3 regions of the Mesorhizobium sp. WSM4849 genome follow, and region 1 is predicted to be linked to each of the others. Evidence: riboswitches for the same ligand, from Rfam matches in the RefSeq annotation. Region 1 holds a riboswitch; each other region holds the start of a gene.

Evidence for each region. A riboswitch is a leader RNA that binds a small molecule or an ion and turns the genes downstream of it on or off. The one in region 1 is predicted to bind cobalamin.
Region 2: another riboswitch for cobalamin. It lies ahead of AC0L3L_RS05005 (CbtB domain-containing protein); the one in region 1 lies ahead of metE (5-methyltetrahydropteroyltriglutamate--homocysteine S-methyltransferase).
Region 3: another riboswitch for cobalamin. It lies ahead of AC0L3L_RS04795 (DUF1636 family protein); the one in region 1 lies ahead of metE (5-methyltetrahydropteroyltriglutamate--homocysteine S-methyltransferase).

What each region holds. Positions count from the first base shown of each region.
Region 1 is NZ_JBVVPW010000025.1:25,516-30,050, reverse strand. It holds gene AC0L3L_RS25215 (adenosine kinase) at 1-824, shown strand, start outside; cobalamin riboswitch at 1,218-1,415, shown strand; gene metE (5-methyltetrahydropteroyltriglutamate--homocysteine S-methyltransferase) at 1,531-3,870, shown strand; gene tdh (L-threonine 3-dehydrogenase) at 4,526-4,535, shown strand, end outside.
Region 2 is NZ_JBVVPW010000003.1:320,642-325,176, forward strand. It holds gene mgtE (magnesium transporter) at 1-346, shown strand, start outside; gene AC0L3L_RS04990 (MerR family transcriptional regulator) at 496-882, shown strand; gene AC0L3L_RS04995 (methyltransferase family protein) at 970-1,476, opposite strand; gene AC0L3L_RS05000 (acetyltransferase domain-containing protein) at 1,473-2,465, opposite strand; cobalamin riboswitch at 2,726-2,936, shown strand; gene AC0L3L_RS05005 (CbtB domain-containing protein) at 2,974-3,153, shown strand; gene AC0L3L_RS05010 (CbtA family protein) at 3,169-3,936, shown strand; gene cobU (bifunctional adenosylcobinamide kinase/adenosylcobinamide-phosphate guanylyltransferase) at 3,959-4,456, shown strand; gene cobO (cob(I)yrinic acid a,c-diamide adenosyltransferase) at 4,458-4,535, shown strand, end outside.
Region 3 is NZ_JBVVPW010000003.1:279,828-284,362, forward strand. It holds gene AC0L3L_RS04785 (cobaltochelatase subunit CobN) at 1-629, opposite strand, end outside; gene cobW (cobalamin biosynthesis protein CobW) at 648-1,685, opposite strand; gene AC0L3L_RS04795 (DUF1636 family protein) at 1,682-2,116, opposite strand; cobalamin riboswitch at 2,155-2,358, opposite strand; gene AC0L3L_RS04800 (winged helix-turn-helix domain-containing protein) at 2,388-3,587, opposite strand; gene AC0L3L_RS04805 (NADH-quinone oxidoreductase subunit A) at 3,923-4,288, shown strand; gene AC0L3L_RS04810 (NuoB/complex I 20 kDa subunit family protein) at 4,279-4,535, shown strand, end outside.

The DNA.
Region 1 (4,535 bases):
CCGGCGGCAGCGCCGGCAACACGGCGGCGGGCGTCGCCTCCTTCGGCGGTCGCGCCGCCTTCTTCGGCAAGGTCTCGAACGACCCGCTCGGCGAAATCTATGCCCATGACATCCATGCGCAGGGCGTTGCTTTCGACACCAAGCCGCTCAACGGCGAGCCGCCGACGGCGCGCTCGATGATCTTCGTCACGCCCGATGGCGAGCGCTCGATGAACACCTATCTCGGCGCCTGCATCGAGCTCGGGCCGGAGGACGTCGAAGCAGACAAGGCTTCGGGTGCGGCGGTCACCTATTTCGAAGGCTATCTGTGGGACCCGCCGCGCGCCAAGGAAGCGATCCGGCAGACGGCGAAGCTGGCGCACGCGGCAGGCCGCGAAGTCTCCATGACATTGTCGGATTCGTTCTGCGTCGACCGCTACCGCGACGAATTCCTCGACCTGATGCGTTCGGGCATGGTCGACATCGTCTTTGCCAACAACCACGAGATCAAGTCGCTCTACCAGACATCGTCGTTCGACGAGGCGCTGGCGCAGATCCGCAAGGATTGCAGGGTCGCCGCCGTGACCCGCTCTGAAAAAGGTTCGGTGATCGTGCGCGGCGGCGAAACGGTGGTGATCAAGGCGACCGCCATCAAGGAACTGGTCGACACCACGGGTGCCGGCGATCTCTATGCCGCCGGCTTCCTGCATGGCTACACGCAGGGCCGCGACCTGCAGACCTGCGGCGACCTTGGCTCACTGGCGGCCGGATTGGTGATCCAGCAGATCGGCCCCAGGCCGCGGCAGAATTTGCGCCGCGAGGCCAAGCAGGCGGGGCTGTTGTAGGGCAGCATTTCCGCGAGGTGCTGCCCACCTTGCCGTTGTGCAGGCTGTCCAGACAGGCGCGGGTAAATCGACTGTCGCGTGCCTGCGTGAAGGACGGCGGTTTTTCTCCGAATTTCTGATTGTTGAGGCTTAGGGACGTTGTCGCACTTCGGGCCAGTACTGCCGGCCGATCATGATGGCCAACACGCCCTTTTTGACGAAAGTCGTTTTGAGCCGGGATCGTAGACTGGCAGATTGCCCGAGCGGCCAAGCACAGCCTGCGCAGACCGGCGAGTGGCGCAAATGGCTCAGCTCTACCGCGACCTGCTACTTTGGAAACACGCCGCAGGTGAACGGTTCACATAAACATATAAACATTTCTTTATACCGCATTGACAACAAAGCGGGCTGCTGCGATTGTCTGCGTGTCGTGGTTCTCCGCAAGGCGTTGCCGTAGCGGAGCTAAGAGGGAAGCCGGTGCAATCCGGCGCTGCCCCCGCAACTGTAAGCGGCGAGCCAACCCACCAATGTCACTGGGGCGAACTGCCCCGGGAAGACGGGCAGAGGCTGTGACCCGCGAGCCAGGAGACCTGCCACGGTGAACAACGTCCACGGGCGGGGTGTCTGGTGGCCGCGGCAGCTCGGCGTTCATGCCGGCCTGCTAGCGCCTTCCTTGTCCCCGCCCCAACCATCGGGGTATGGAATGATTGTCTCCCAGCAAGTTCCCATAGCAACGCTTGGCGTGCCGCGTATCGGTCGCCGGCGAGAACTGAAATTCGCGCTCGAAAGCTACTGGTCCGGAAAATCTTCTGCTGCCAACCTTCTGTCGACGGCGAAGGCACTCCGTGCCGCCAGCTGGAGCGAGCAGCACGACCGCGGCGTGTCGAAAATCCCGTCGAACGATTTCTCACTGTATGACCATGTGCTCGACACCGCAGCAATGGTCGGCGCCGTGCCAGCTCGTTACGGCTGGACGGGCGGGGAGGTCCCACTCGACATCTATTTCGCGATGGCGCGCGGGACGCAAGGCGATGCCGCGGGTTGCGGACGCGCCAGTCACGGGCATGCAGGGCAGCGCGTAACCGCGATGGAAATGACCAAATGGTTCGACACGAACTACCACTACATCGTGCCGGAGCTGGGCGACGATCAGACATTCGCCCTCTCGTCGACGAAACCAGTCGATCACTTTCTGGAGGCAAAAGAGCTCGGCATCCATACACGCCCGGTCATCCTTGGACCGGTGACCTTCCTCAAGCTGGCAAAGTCTCCCGACCAGGGCTTCAATCCCATAGCGCTCCTACCGCGCCTGCTGCCCGTCTACGAGCAACTCCTGCGGAGGCTGGAGCTCTCGGGGGCCGACTGGGTGCAGATTGATGAGCCGGCGCTTGTGCTCGACCTTAACCCGAACGAACGAGCTGCCTTCGAATTCACATACGGCCAGCTGTCGAAAGCCGCGCCCAAGTTGAAAATTATGCTGGCGACCTATTTCGGGCCGCTGGGAGACAATCTGGAGACCGCGCTTTCGCTGCGCCTGGCGGGCCTACATCTCGACCTCGTGCGCGCTCCCGAGCAGTTGGAGACGGTTGGTCGGCTCGCACCGAAGGATCTGGTGCTCTCACTTGGCTTGATCGACGGCCGCAACGTCTGGCGCGCGAACCTGGCTGCCATTCTCGACCGCATCAAGCCGATCGTTGCCGGCTGGCCGCTGGATCGCGTCGAGATTGCGCCTTCCTGCTCGATGCTTCATGTGCCGATGGACCTGCGGATGGAGACCGCGCTCGATGTGGACGTCGGTTCGTGGCTGGCATTCGCCGCCCAGAAGAGTGAAGAGCTGCTTGTGCTGGCCCGAGCCTTATCCGAAGGCAGGGAGGCCGTAGCAGGCGCACTGAAAGCTTCTGCCGAGGCGGCCGCGGCGCGCGCAATGTCTGGAAAGGTCCATGATCCGCTCGTCCATGGGCGGGTTATCAGCATTGACGGCGCCATGAAGCAACGAAAGCGCGCATTTGCCAAGCGCTCCAGAGTCCAGGCTGACACGCTCGGCCTGCCGCCGTTCCCGACGACGACGATCGGGTCCTTCCCGCAGACGCCCGATGTGCGCAGGGCGCGCTCCGCTCATGCGAAGGGCCGGCTGAGCTATGTCGATTACCAGGCCTTCCTGAAGAAGGAGACCGAGGCGGCGGTCCGCTGGCAGGAGGAGATCGGGCTGGACGTGCTGGTACATGGCGAGTTCGAACGAAACGACATGGTGCAGCATTTCGGCGAGCAGCTGTCCGGCCTCGCCTTCACCCAGCATGGCTGGGTGCAAAGTTACGGCTCCCGGCTGGTGCGCCCTCCAATCATCTTCGGCGACGTATCGCGGCCCAATCCGATGACGGTTCTCTGGTGGCAATTTGCCCAGTCGCTGACGAAAAAGCCGGTGAAGGGCATGCTCACAGGCCCAGTGACGATTCTTAACTGGTCTTTTGTTCGCGACGACGTACCCCGCGCCGAGGCCTGCCGCCAGATCGCACTCGCCATTCGCGATGAAGTGGCCGACCTTGAAAGAGCTGGCGCAAGGGTGATCCAGATCGATGAGGCCGCGTTTCGCGAAGGCTTGCCCCTGCGGAAGTCCGATTGGAAACATTATCTCGGCTGGGCAGTCGAATGCTTCCGTCTCGCTTCAACGGGTGTAGAGGACGCGACCCAAATTCACACCCACATGTGCTATTCGGAGTTCAATGAGATCATCGACTCGATCGCTGAACTGGACGCGGACGTCATTTCGATCGAGACGTCGCGCTCCAAAATGGAACTGCTAGACGCCTTCACCAAGTCCAAATATCCGAACGAAATCGGTCCTGGCGTCTACGACATTCACTCACCACGTGTCCCGGAGATCGGCGAGATATTGCATCTCGCCCAACTTGCCTGCGAGCGACTGTCCGACGGCCAATTGTGGGTGAATCCGGACTGTGGCCTCAAAACAAGGAAATGGGAGGAGGTCCGCCCTGCCCTCATCAACATGGTCGCTGCAGCACGCGCGCTGCGGGAGAAAGTGCAGGCGCAGGCCGCTGGGCCACTGTGACCGGCAAACATGTGAACAGCGGGCTTCGCGGATTGAATTCAAAGCAGAAAGGACGGGATCGAAAAGTCGCGCACCGGTAGACGCGTGCGAGGCTCCACCCTTGTCGTCCAGCCGAAGGTCCGCTCGACGGCTCAGCGGCGGGGCAGGATTTGGTAGCACTTCTGGAAGGACGGATGACTTCGACCACGAGATGGAGGAAGGCGGCTTGTCCGTGAGCTTCAGCCTCTCATAACGCCAGCGGTCAACAGACACGAGGGGCCAAAGCTGGCGGTCTCGCCTGAGCACCGGCATCATCGAGATATCGGCGGCGAAATCGCCCATCAAGAGCATCGGTTTCGAGGGAATGCGTCGCATGTGGCGGACATCGACAAAATAGCCATACCGCCCAGCCGCAAGCTGCGACCATTCCTCATCGCTCGAATTGAAGCTTGGCTGCATCTGGCATGGCGTTTGCTCCGCTTCTGCTGAGGTTCGCTGGAACGGAGCTTTTCCAAGGGCATGGATCGCGGTGGAATGTTGCTTCGACACAAAGGCGCCGCCAACATTACGATCGGTCCAAGGATCTCAGGTGCGCTCTCCGAGCGTACCTTTTTCGTCGTGCAGGCTACCCGAGCAGTGGCGAGGAGCGGAATCAACCAAGTGTAAGGAGCACCAGATGTCGAACA
Region 2 (4,535 bases), on a different contig from region 1:
CCTCGCCACACGCGACCTCGATATCTACAATGCCGGTCGCGTCATTCGCCGCGAGGTTGTGGTCGGCCTGCTGAATGGCATGGTCATTGCAACGATCCTCGGGCTGGTCGCCGGCTTCTGGTTTCACAATCCCGATCTCGGTTTCGTCATTGCCGCGGCGATGATCGTCAACATGCTGGCTGCGGCACTCGGTGGCATTCTGCTTCCGCTGTTCCTCGACAGGCTCGGCGCCGATCCGGCGATTTCATCATCAATCTTCACGACGATGATTACCGACGTTATCGGTTTCCTCGCCTTCCTTAGCCTTGCCACCTGGTGGCTGCATCTGGGCGCGGGAGCCGGATAAGGCCCTTCAATTGACTTTTACGTAAGTTGCGTGCGAGGTTTCGATGGAGAGCTACCGGTCGATTCCGGTGCGGGACGAGCCCTTTTGTGAATGAAGGGCATCGCCGCATAATGGGCGATCGCGCCGCTATCCGGGCTTTTGGAGTGACGATGCGGGAATATTATTCGATAACCGAACTGACCCGCGAATTCGATGTTTCGACGCGGACGCTGCGCTTCTACGAGGACGAAGGGCTGGTGCAGCCGGTGCGGCGCGGCCGCACGCGGCTGTTTCGCCCGTCGGACCGGCATCTCATCCGCCAGATCATGCGCGGCAAGAGGCTCGGCTTTTCGATCAACGAAATCCGCGAAATCATCCAGATGTACAAGGAGCCGCCCGGGGAGGTCGGTCAGCTCAACCTGATGATCAAACGCATCGAGGAAAAGCGCGAGGATCTGCGCCAGAAGCGCCGCGACCTCGAAGAGACGCTGGCGGAACTCGATCAGGCCGAGGAATCCTGCGTCGAGCGATTGGTGGAGCTCGGCGTCAACACGTGAGCGGCCTTTTTTGACAATTCTACTCTGGCGGCCAGCTAGTGTGGTTTTCTGCCAGAGCGAATTCTTAAAAAGACCTTGCCGCACGCCTCAAATCCAGCGCCGCACCTTTTTAGCGTAATCCCGGTATTTCTTGCCGAATTTCGCCGTCAGAACTCTTTCCTCGCCCTCGATCGCCATCTTCTGCGTTGCGAAGGCGGCGATGATCGCCAGCGGCAGGAACCATACGATCCCCGAGATAAGGGCGACGCCGATCATCAGCAGCGTGTTGGCCAGATATATCGGGTTGCGGCTGACGGCGAAGGGGCCAGATGTGACCAGGTGATCCGGCACGGCGTTTGGGTGGAGCGTCGTCTTTGCCCGGATCATGGTGCGGATTGCCGTGAACCAGAGTGCGACGACGCCGAACAATGCCACCCAGCCGGCCGCGAACAGGATGTCGCCCAGAAGGCCGCCGATCCATGGCAGCGGATAGAGCAAGCCAAGCGCGATGCTGACGGCGATGGCCGCGACATAGATCAGCGGCGGCCACGGTATAAACCCCGGTTTCGGCTGCCCCGGTTTCTGTTGCCCAGGTTTCTGTTGATGGTCGGTCATTGTGCTCCTCCCTCCATCAAAGTGCTGTCGGCTTTGGCAGTGCAGGCGCCGGCGAGCTCGTCGAGATGTGCCTTCCATTCCGCAGCCTGGTCGTTGCGGTAGAGCTGATCAAGCGTGGCCTCGCCCTCGAGTGTATCGAGCATGCACACACAATAGCTGGAGCAGAACTCCGTGTCGCGCGATTGCTCGCACGAAGTCTGGCATTCTTTCAGGAAGGTGACCTGCCTGGTCTCGACCGGTGCCGGCATGACTTGCGAAAAAAGCCAGATCGAGCCGATCAGCACCGGCTGGTGGATCAGATAGAAGGCGAGGCTGTGCCGGCCGATAAAGACCAGCGGATTTGTCCAGCTGCCGGGCGTCAGGCCTGCCAACCGCGTCAGCAGGCCGGAGGCGGAGGCGAGTTTTGCCGTCGCGATGCCCGCAAGCACAGCGCCGAACCATGGCAACAGCGGGACATAATCGTTGGAGCGCGGGTTGGTTGCCGACAGGCCGACCCACCACAGGGCCGGATGGTCAAAGGTCTCGGACCTGAGGTAGAGCGGCGCGGTTATGACGAAAGCTGCCATAACCAGCGTCAGCAGCGCCGGCAGCCGCAGGAACGCCAGGCCGAGCAGGCTGGCGAGCGCGATCTCATGCAGGATACCGAAAAAGATGAAACTGTCCGGCGTGGCAAGCCTCGTGGCAGCCGATATGGCGAGCGCCGCCCCGGCGACCATGGCGAAGCGTTTCCAGAAGCCGTCCCAGCGGATCAGTTTGCCATGGGCGAGGAACAGGCTGACGCCGACCAGGAACAGAAAGGTCGAAGCGATGCAGCGCGCGTAGAATTTCCACCAGCCGAAGGCGGTCAGGCCGGGATCGGTGTAGCCAAAGAATTCGAGATCCCAGGTGAAATGGTAACTCGCCATGGCAAGCAAAGCGACGCCGCGGGCGACGTCGATGGCGATGATGCGCTTGGATCGGTCCTGAACGGTCGGCGTAGAAATGCTCATGGTCTCGCAATCTGATTCAGCACTGCAAGACGACTATCATGGTTGCCCCAGACAAAAGAAGACAGGGCCAAATCCCGTTGATGCTCAGGGCGTCGGTGAAAGCGCCGTATGCCGCTGACGCACCCATTAGAAGCGATGCGGGCCATATTCCTCGGGCATCAGCACTCCGGCCTCGTGGCGCCGGCCGGCTGGTTCCAGAGACGGCGCATTCGCGCTGGTAGCTGGCGGAATTTGGTTTGCCGGGCACGGCGATTCTGCCTATAGTCGCACCCGTCGTCGGTTCCGTTTGGAACCAAGAGGGAATGCGGTAAGGGCGATTCTTTGCCCAATGCCGTGGCTGCCCCCGCAACTGTGTGCGGTAGTCCTCTCCATATGCCACTGAAGAGTTTCTTTCGGGAAGAGCTTCTTCGGGAAGGTGGGGAAGGGCGCTGATCCGCGAGCCAGGAGACCTGCCGGCGACAGGAGAACTGATTTCTATGCCCTCGGGTGGAGGGCGAAAGGACAAGACATGAATACCGCTTCCGTCTCGCTCGTCGCTTCCGTCTCCTCGCAGTCGCGCTTCGTGCAGCTGGCGCTTGCTGCATTTCTCGGCATTTTCGTCATGGGCTTTGTCGGCTTCTCGCATATCGATGCGGTCCACAATGCCGCCCACGACTATCGCCATTCGATGGCGTTTCCCTGCCACTGACGAGGGGCCGACATCATGACACTGTTTCGCAACGTCGTGTTCATCGCGGCGATCGCAGGGCTTGTGGCTGGCGTCGTTCTCGCCTGCATGCAGGCCTACGCCACCGTGCCGCTCATTCTCAAGGCGGAAGTCTACGAGCAGGCCGGCGGTGGCCACACGCATGACCACGCCGCGGCGCCGGCCGCGAACGCCACGGACGCCAATGCCATGAGTAGCGCCGAACCGGCCGCTCCGGCTGCGGAAGACGAAGGCTGGGCGCCGGCCGACGGTTTCGAGCGCTTCGCCTTCAACGTCGTTGCCAACGTCGTCACCGGCATCGGCTTTGCGCTGATCCTGGTCGCCGCTTCGGAGTTCGCCGGCGGCATCGGCAATTGGCGTCAGGGCCTGTTCTGGGGCCTTGCCGGCTTTGCTGTGTTCACGCTGGCTCCGAACCTTGGCCTGCCTCCCGAACTGCCGGCTATGCCGGCTGCCGATCTCGCCCAGCGCCAGATCTGGTGGACGGCAACTGTGGTAGCGACAGCGGCCGGTCTTGGGCTGCTCGCCTTTCGCAAATCCCTGCCGCTGGCGCTGCTTGCCGTGGCGTGGATCGTGGCGCCGCATATCGTCGGCGCGCCGCAGCCCGACAGTTTTGAATCGCCGATCCCGGAAGCCCTGCACCACCAGTTCGTGGTGGCGGTGACACTGACCAATCTGGTGTTCTGGCTGGTGCTCGGCGCCGTCGTCGGCGTGGTGCGCGGCCGCTTGACCGGCAGCACGACCGGCCTGCGCGACAGCTTTGCCTGATCGCGCTGCTCCCGGCGGCAAGCTGACCCTGGTCATCGGCGGTGCGCGCTCCGGCAAGAGCGCGCATGCCGAAAGACTGGTGACGGCCTGTCCGGCGCCGTGGGCCTATATCGCTACGGCGCAAGCCTATGACGACGAGATGCGCGAGCGTATCGCGCTGCATCGGTCGCGGCGCGGCGAGGGTTGGACGACCATCGACGCGCCACTCGATCTCGTCGGCGCGATTGAGGCGTTGCCTGACGGCCGGCCTGTCCTCGTCGATTGCCTGACGCTGTGGCTGACCAACCATATGCTGGCCGAACGCGACATTGAGGCCGAATGCCGAGGGCTGGCCGATGTGCTGTCGCGGCCGCGCGGGCCATGGTTCGTGGTTTCCAACGAGGTTGGCCAGGGCATCGTGCCCGACAATGCGCTGGCTCGCCGGTTTCGCGATGCCGCCGGCCGGCTCAACCAGCAGGTCGCGGCAGTCGCCGGCACCGTGCTGCTGATGGTGGCGGGATTGCCGCTCGAGGTGAAATGACATGGCTGATAACAAACACATCGAAGACAAGCCGATTAACGACAGGGACGAGGAACGTCACCGCGCCAAGATGGCCAAG
Region 3 (4,535 bases), on a different contig from region 1:
ACTTCACAGGCGACCCCACCCCCGGCCTGCGGCCGGACCCTCCCCTCGAGGGGGAGGGGGACGTCGCGCTCGACCCCCAGTGCCGGCTCATAATAGCCCGCCTTCGGCACGACAACCGGCTCCACGACCGCCGCGTCCTGTCCCGCCAGCCGCGCCAGCTGATTCACCAGCGCCGTCATATTCTCCGGGCCGCCCTCGCGAAAATAATCGAGCAGGCCGTTGAGCTCTTCGCGCGGCAGCGTCGAGCATTCGATCAGCCGGAGATCCTCGTCGCGGCATTCGCCGGGCAGCAGCGCCAGTTTTATGCCGCGTGCGCGGGCGGTCGAGGCGAGCTGGTCGCAGCCGTAGCGCCACCAGTCGTAACCGCCGAGGATGCGAACCAAAATAACCCTGGCGTGCCGGGCGACGCTGTCGATCCAGAGATCGACGGACATCGGATGGCGCAGATCGCGCAAAGCCGCCAGCCGCATCGAGGGCAGGCGATCCGCGTCTGCTTTCCACGCCACCGCCAGCCCGGCCAGATCGCTGTCGGTGAAAGACAGCGCCACGACATCCGCAGGCGTCTGCCTGAGATCAACAGGCTCGGCGAGATCGTCGAGCGAGGCGGATGTTGTGGTGAGGATGTGCATCGCGGCTCGTGCCTGAGGTCAGCCCGCGAGAATACGCTCGATGGCCGGGCGGTTCAGCCCTTTCAGGCCGATGACGACGAGGCGCGAACGGCGATCGTCCTCAGTGGTCCAGGCGCGGTCGTAATAGTGATTGACGCGTGGGCCGACGGCCTGCAGCAGGAGCCGCATCGGCTTGCCGCCGACGTCGACGAAACCCTTGACGCGCAGCACGTTTTCTTCCTCCGCCGCCGTGGTGACGCGCAACGCCAGCTCATCGGGATTGGCGATCGACGGAATGTCGATGACGAACGAGTCGAAGTCGTCATGCTCGTGATCGAGTTCGTCGTCGTGGTGAGTCTTGCGATTCTCGATGTCGTCCTCGACGGCGAGGCCAAGGCCGAGCAGCACGGACGGATCGACCTTACCCTGCGAGGTCGGCACGATCGTGACGGCGCGCGCGGCGTGCTCGCCGATGATCGCATTGGCCCGGGCCGAGCCGGCGGCGTCCATCAGGTCGCTCTTCGACAATATGATCAGGTCGGCGCAGGCGAGCTGGTCCTCGAACACTTCCTCGACCGGATCGTCATGGTCGAGTGTCTCGTCCTGCGCGCGCTGCGCCTGCAGGGCGTCCATGTCGTTGGCGACGCGGCCTTCAGCCAGCGCCGGTCCGTCGACGACTGCAATGACGCCGTCGACCGTCACCCGGCTCTTGACCGTCGGCCACTGGAAGGCCTGGACCAGCGGCTTGGGCAGAGCCAGCCCAGAGGTTTCGATCAGGATATGGTCGACCCTCGGCGACAGCGACAGGATCTGGTCGAGCGCCGGGACGAAGTCGTCGGCAACGGTGCAGCAGATGCAGCCATTGGCCAACTCGACGATGTTTTCCTCAGGGCAGGTGTCGATGCCGCATCCCTTCAGAATCTCGCCGTCGATGCCGATATCGCCGAACTCGTTGACGATGATGGCCAGCCGCTTGCCGCCGGCGTTTTCGAGCAGGTGGCGGATCAGCGTCGTCTTGCCGGCGCCGAGGAAGCCGGTGACGACGGTGCAGGGCACGCGGGAGACGGAAGTGGTCATATCTGATCCTTCACAAGGTCGAGGGGAGGAATGCGGGCGACGAGGCCGCGTTTCAGGCAATCGGGGCGGCCGCGCCATGGAATGAGGCCGTCCGTCGAGGTGGCGAAGAGCTTTGCACCGGCGACCAGATCGGCGCCGCTTGTCACGGTCAGGTCGCCAAAGACATAGCTCCAGCAGCCGTCGCGCAGGATCGCGGCGCTGAGGCGGCGCTTGCAGTTGCCAAGGCATTCGACGGTGCGGATACGGATATTTTCGCCTGATACAGCGCGGCGCGTGTCTTCGGCCAACAATTCGCCGGCGCGAGGATGGCCGTCGGAGCCGGTCTCGTCACGGCAGGAGGCGCAGACGATCACGGTGACGTCGGCCAGAGCATCATCATCGCCGGACAATACGCCCGCTGTCTCAGCCGAAAAACTGCTGTCGCGTTCCAAATCAGGCTCCTTGCCCGGAAAACCCGCCAGGCGATCGGATTCTTATGTCCTAGACGGCAGGTCTCCTGGCTCGCGGGTCATCGCCTTGGTGCCGCCTTCCCGGGACCGTCCCAGTGGTTATCGGCCTTGGCTCGTCGCCTACAGTTGCGGGGACAGCCGCGGATTTGAAATCGAGATTTCGCACCGCATTCCCTCTTGGCTCCTCCCTTTGCCGAGAGGAGACCGTCTGAACCGGATTTAGGCTTGTGGAGGCAGTCGTGTCAACGCACGTCTACGACGCGGTAATGTCGGCGAGAGCCGAACCCAGATCACCGGCCGGCGTCACCTCGATGCGTTCCAGGCCGAGCCAACCCTGCATCAGCTTCAACTCGTCGAAAAGCTCGGCGGCGGTTTGCGGCGGGGCGCCGGGCTCGGCATAGGCGGCATGGACGCGCAGCACGCCGGCGGGGCGGTCGGCCTTGAGGTCGACGCGCGCCACGATCCTTTCGCCGAGCAGGAACGGCAGCACGTAATAGCCGTATTGGCGCTTTTCGGCGGGGGTGTAGATCTCGATGCGATAGCGGAAGTTGAACAGTCTTTCCGTGCGCGCTCGTTCGAAGACGACCGGATCGAAGGGAGCAAGCAAGGCGCGCGCCTCGATCTTGCGCGGAAAACGGGCGTCCTTATGAAGATAGGCAGGCTTGTCCCAGCCTTCGACGCGAACCGGCAAAAGGTCGCCTGCCTCGACCAGTTCCTCGATGCGGCCCTTGATGTCGGCGGGAGAGAGGCGGAAATAGTCGCGCAGGTCGCCCGCTGTCGCGACGCCGTGGGCGCGGGCGGAGATGCGCAGCAATTCGCGGTGCGCATCCTCCGGGGAGGGCACCGGCAAAGCAAGTACTGCCGGCGGCAGCACGCGCTCCGGCAGATCATAGAGCCGCTCGAAGCCACGACGCGACGCCGTGGTGATACGGCCGGCCCAGAACAGCCATTCGAAAGCGTGCTTGGCATCGCTCCAACCCCACCAGCCGCCGTTTCCCTTCTGGCCTTCGAGGGCGGATGCGGCGACCGGCCCTCGTTCGACGACCTCGCGATAAATGTCTTCAATGTAGGCGGCGCGTTCGCGGCCCCACTTGGCCAGTCCGTTATACATTTCCTCGCCACGTTCGGCCCGCTCCATGCGCCAGCGCATCAGCGGATAGGTTTCGACCGGCAGAAAGGAGGCCTCATGCGCCCAATATTCGAAGACCGAGCGCTTGCGCGTCACGGCGGCGTTGTCGAGCAGGGCAAGCGGGTAGGGGCCAAGCCGCGAATAAAGCGGCATATAGTGGGCACGCACCACCGCGCTGACGGAATCGATCTGCAGCAGGCCGGTCCGGCCAAGCACACGGGCCAGATGGCGGCGATCGGGCGTGCTGTTAGGGCGAGGATCGGCAAACCCCTGTGCGGCAAGCGCGATGCGCCGGGCCATGGCGAGCGAGACCTTTTCCTTCATGCAGACGGCACTCTGTTGGCGTTCGACCAAGGTTGGGGCGAATGATTCCGCGTCATGCTAGCAGGGTTTTGTCGGCATCTATGTCAGGAGAGAAAACTGGAGTAAAAAATGAAGGAAATCAAACAGGAGCGGATCGGACCAGTTTATCCGGATATGCTGCCCAGCACCGGGTTTTGAACAAGGTTTGACTTGCTTCGCCGAAAGCCCTGCGCTAACCCTCGCCGCGTTGCAGCATAGAGCCCCCTAAAACGGTTCAGTGATTAAACTGTCACGCTTCCGCAAGTGGGTCCGGTGCTGTAATCAGAGTGGATTGGCCGCCAACGGAAAGCTGCAGCATGAACGCATTGTTGAGTTCGTACCTGCCCATCGTCCTGTTCATCGGCGTGGCGCTGGTCGTCGGCCTGGCGCTGCTTGCCGCACCCTTCCTGGTGGCCTACCGCAACCCCGATCCGGAAAAGCTTTCCGCCTATGAGTGCGGCTTCAACTCGTTCGACGACGCCCGCATGAAGTTCGACATCCGCTTCTATCTGGTGTCGATCCTGTTCATCATCTTCGATCTGGAGGTGGCCTTCCTGTTTCCGTGGGCAGTGTCTTTCAGCCAGATCGGCATGCTCGGTTTCTGGTCGATGATGGTGTTTTTGGCGGTGCTGACCATCGGCTTTGCCTATGAATGGAAAAAAGGAGCGCTGGAATGGGATTGAGCGACAATTCCGGCACGCTCGTCGCGCCGAAGCCAAAAGGCATTCTCGACCCCAGCACCGGAAAGCCGGTCGGGGCGAATGATCCCTTCTTCCTCGAGATCAACGACGAGCTTGCCGACAAGGGCTTTCTCGTCACCTCGACCGAGGCGCTGATCACCTGGGCGCGCAGCGGCTCGCTGATGTTCATGACCTTCGGTCTTGCCTGCTGCGCGGTCGAGATGATCCACACCTCGATGCCGCGCTACGA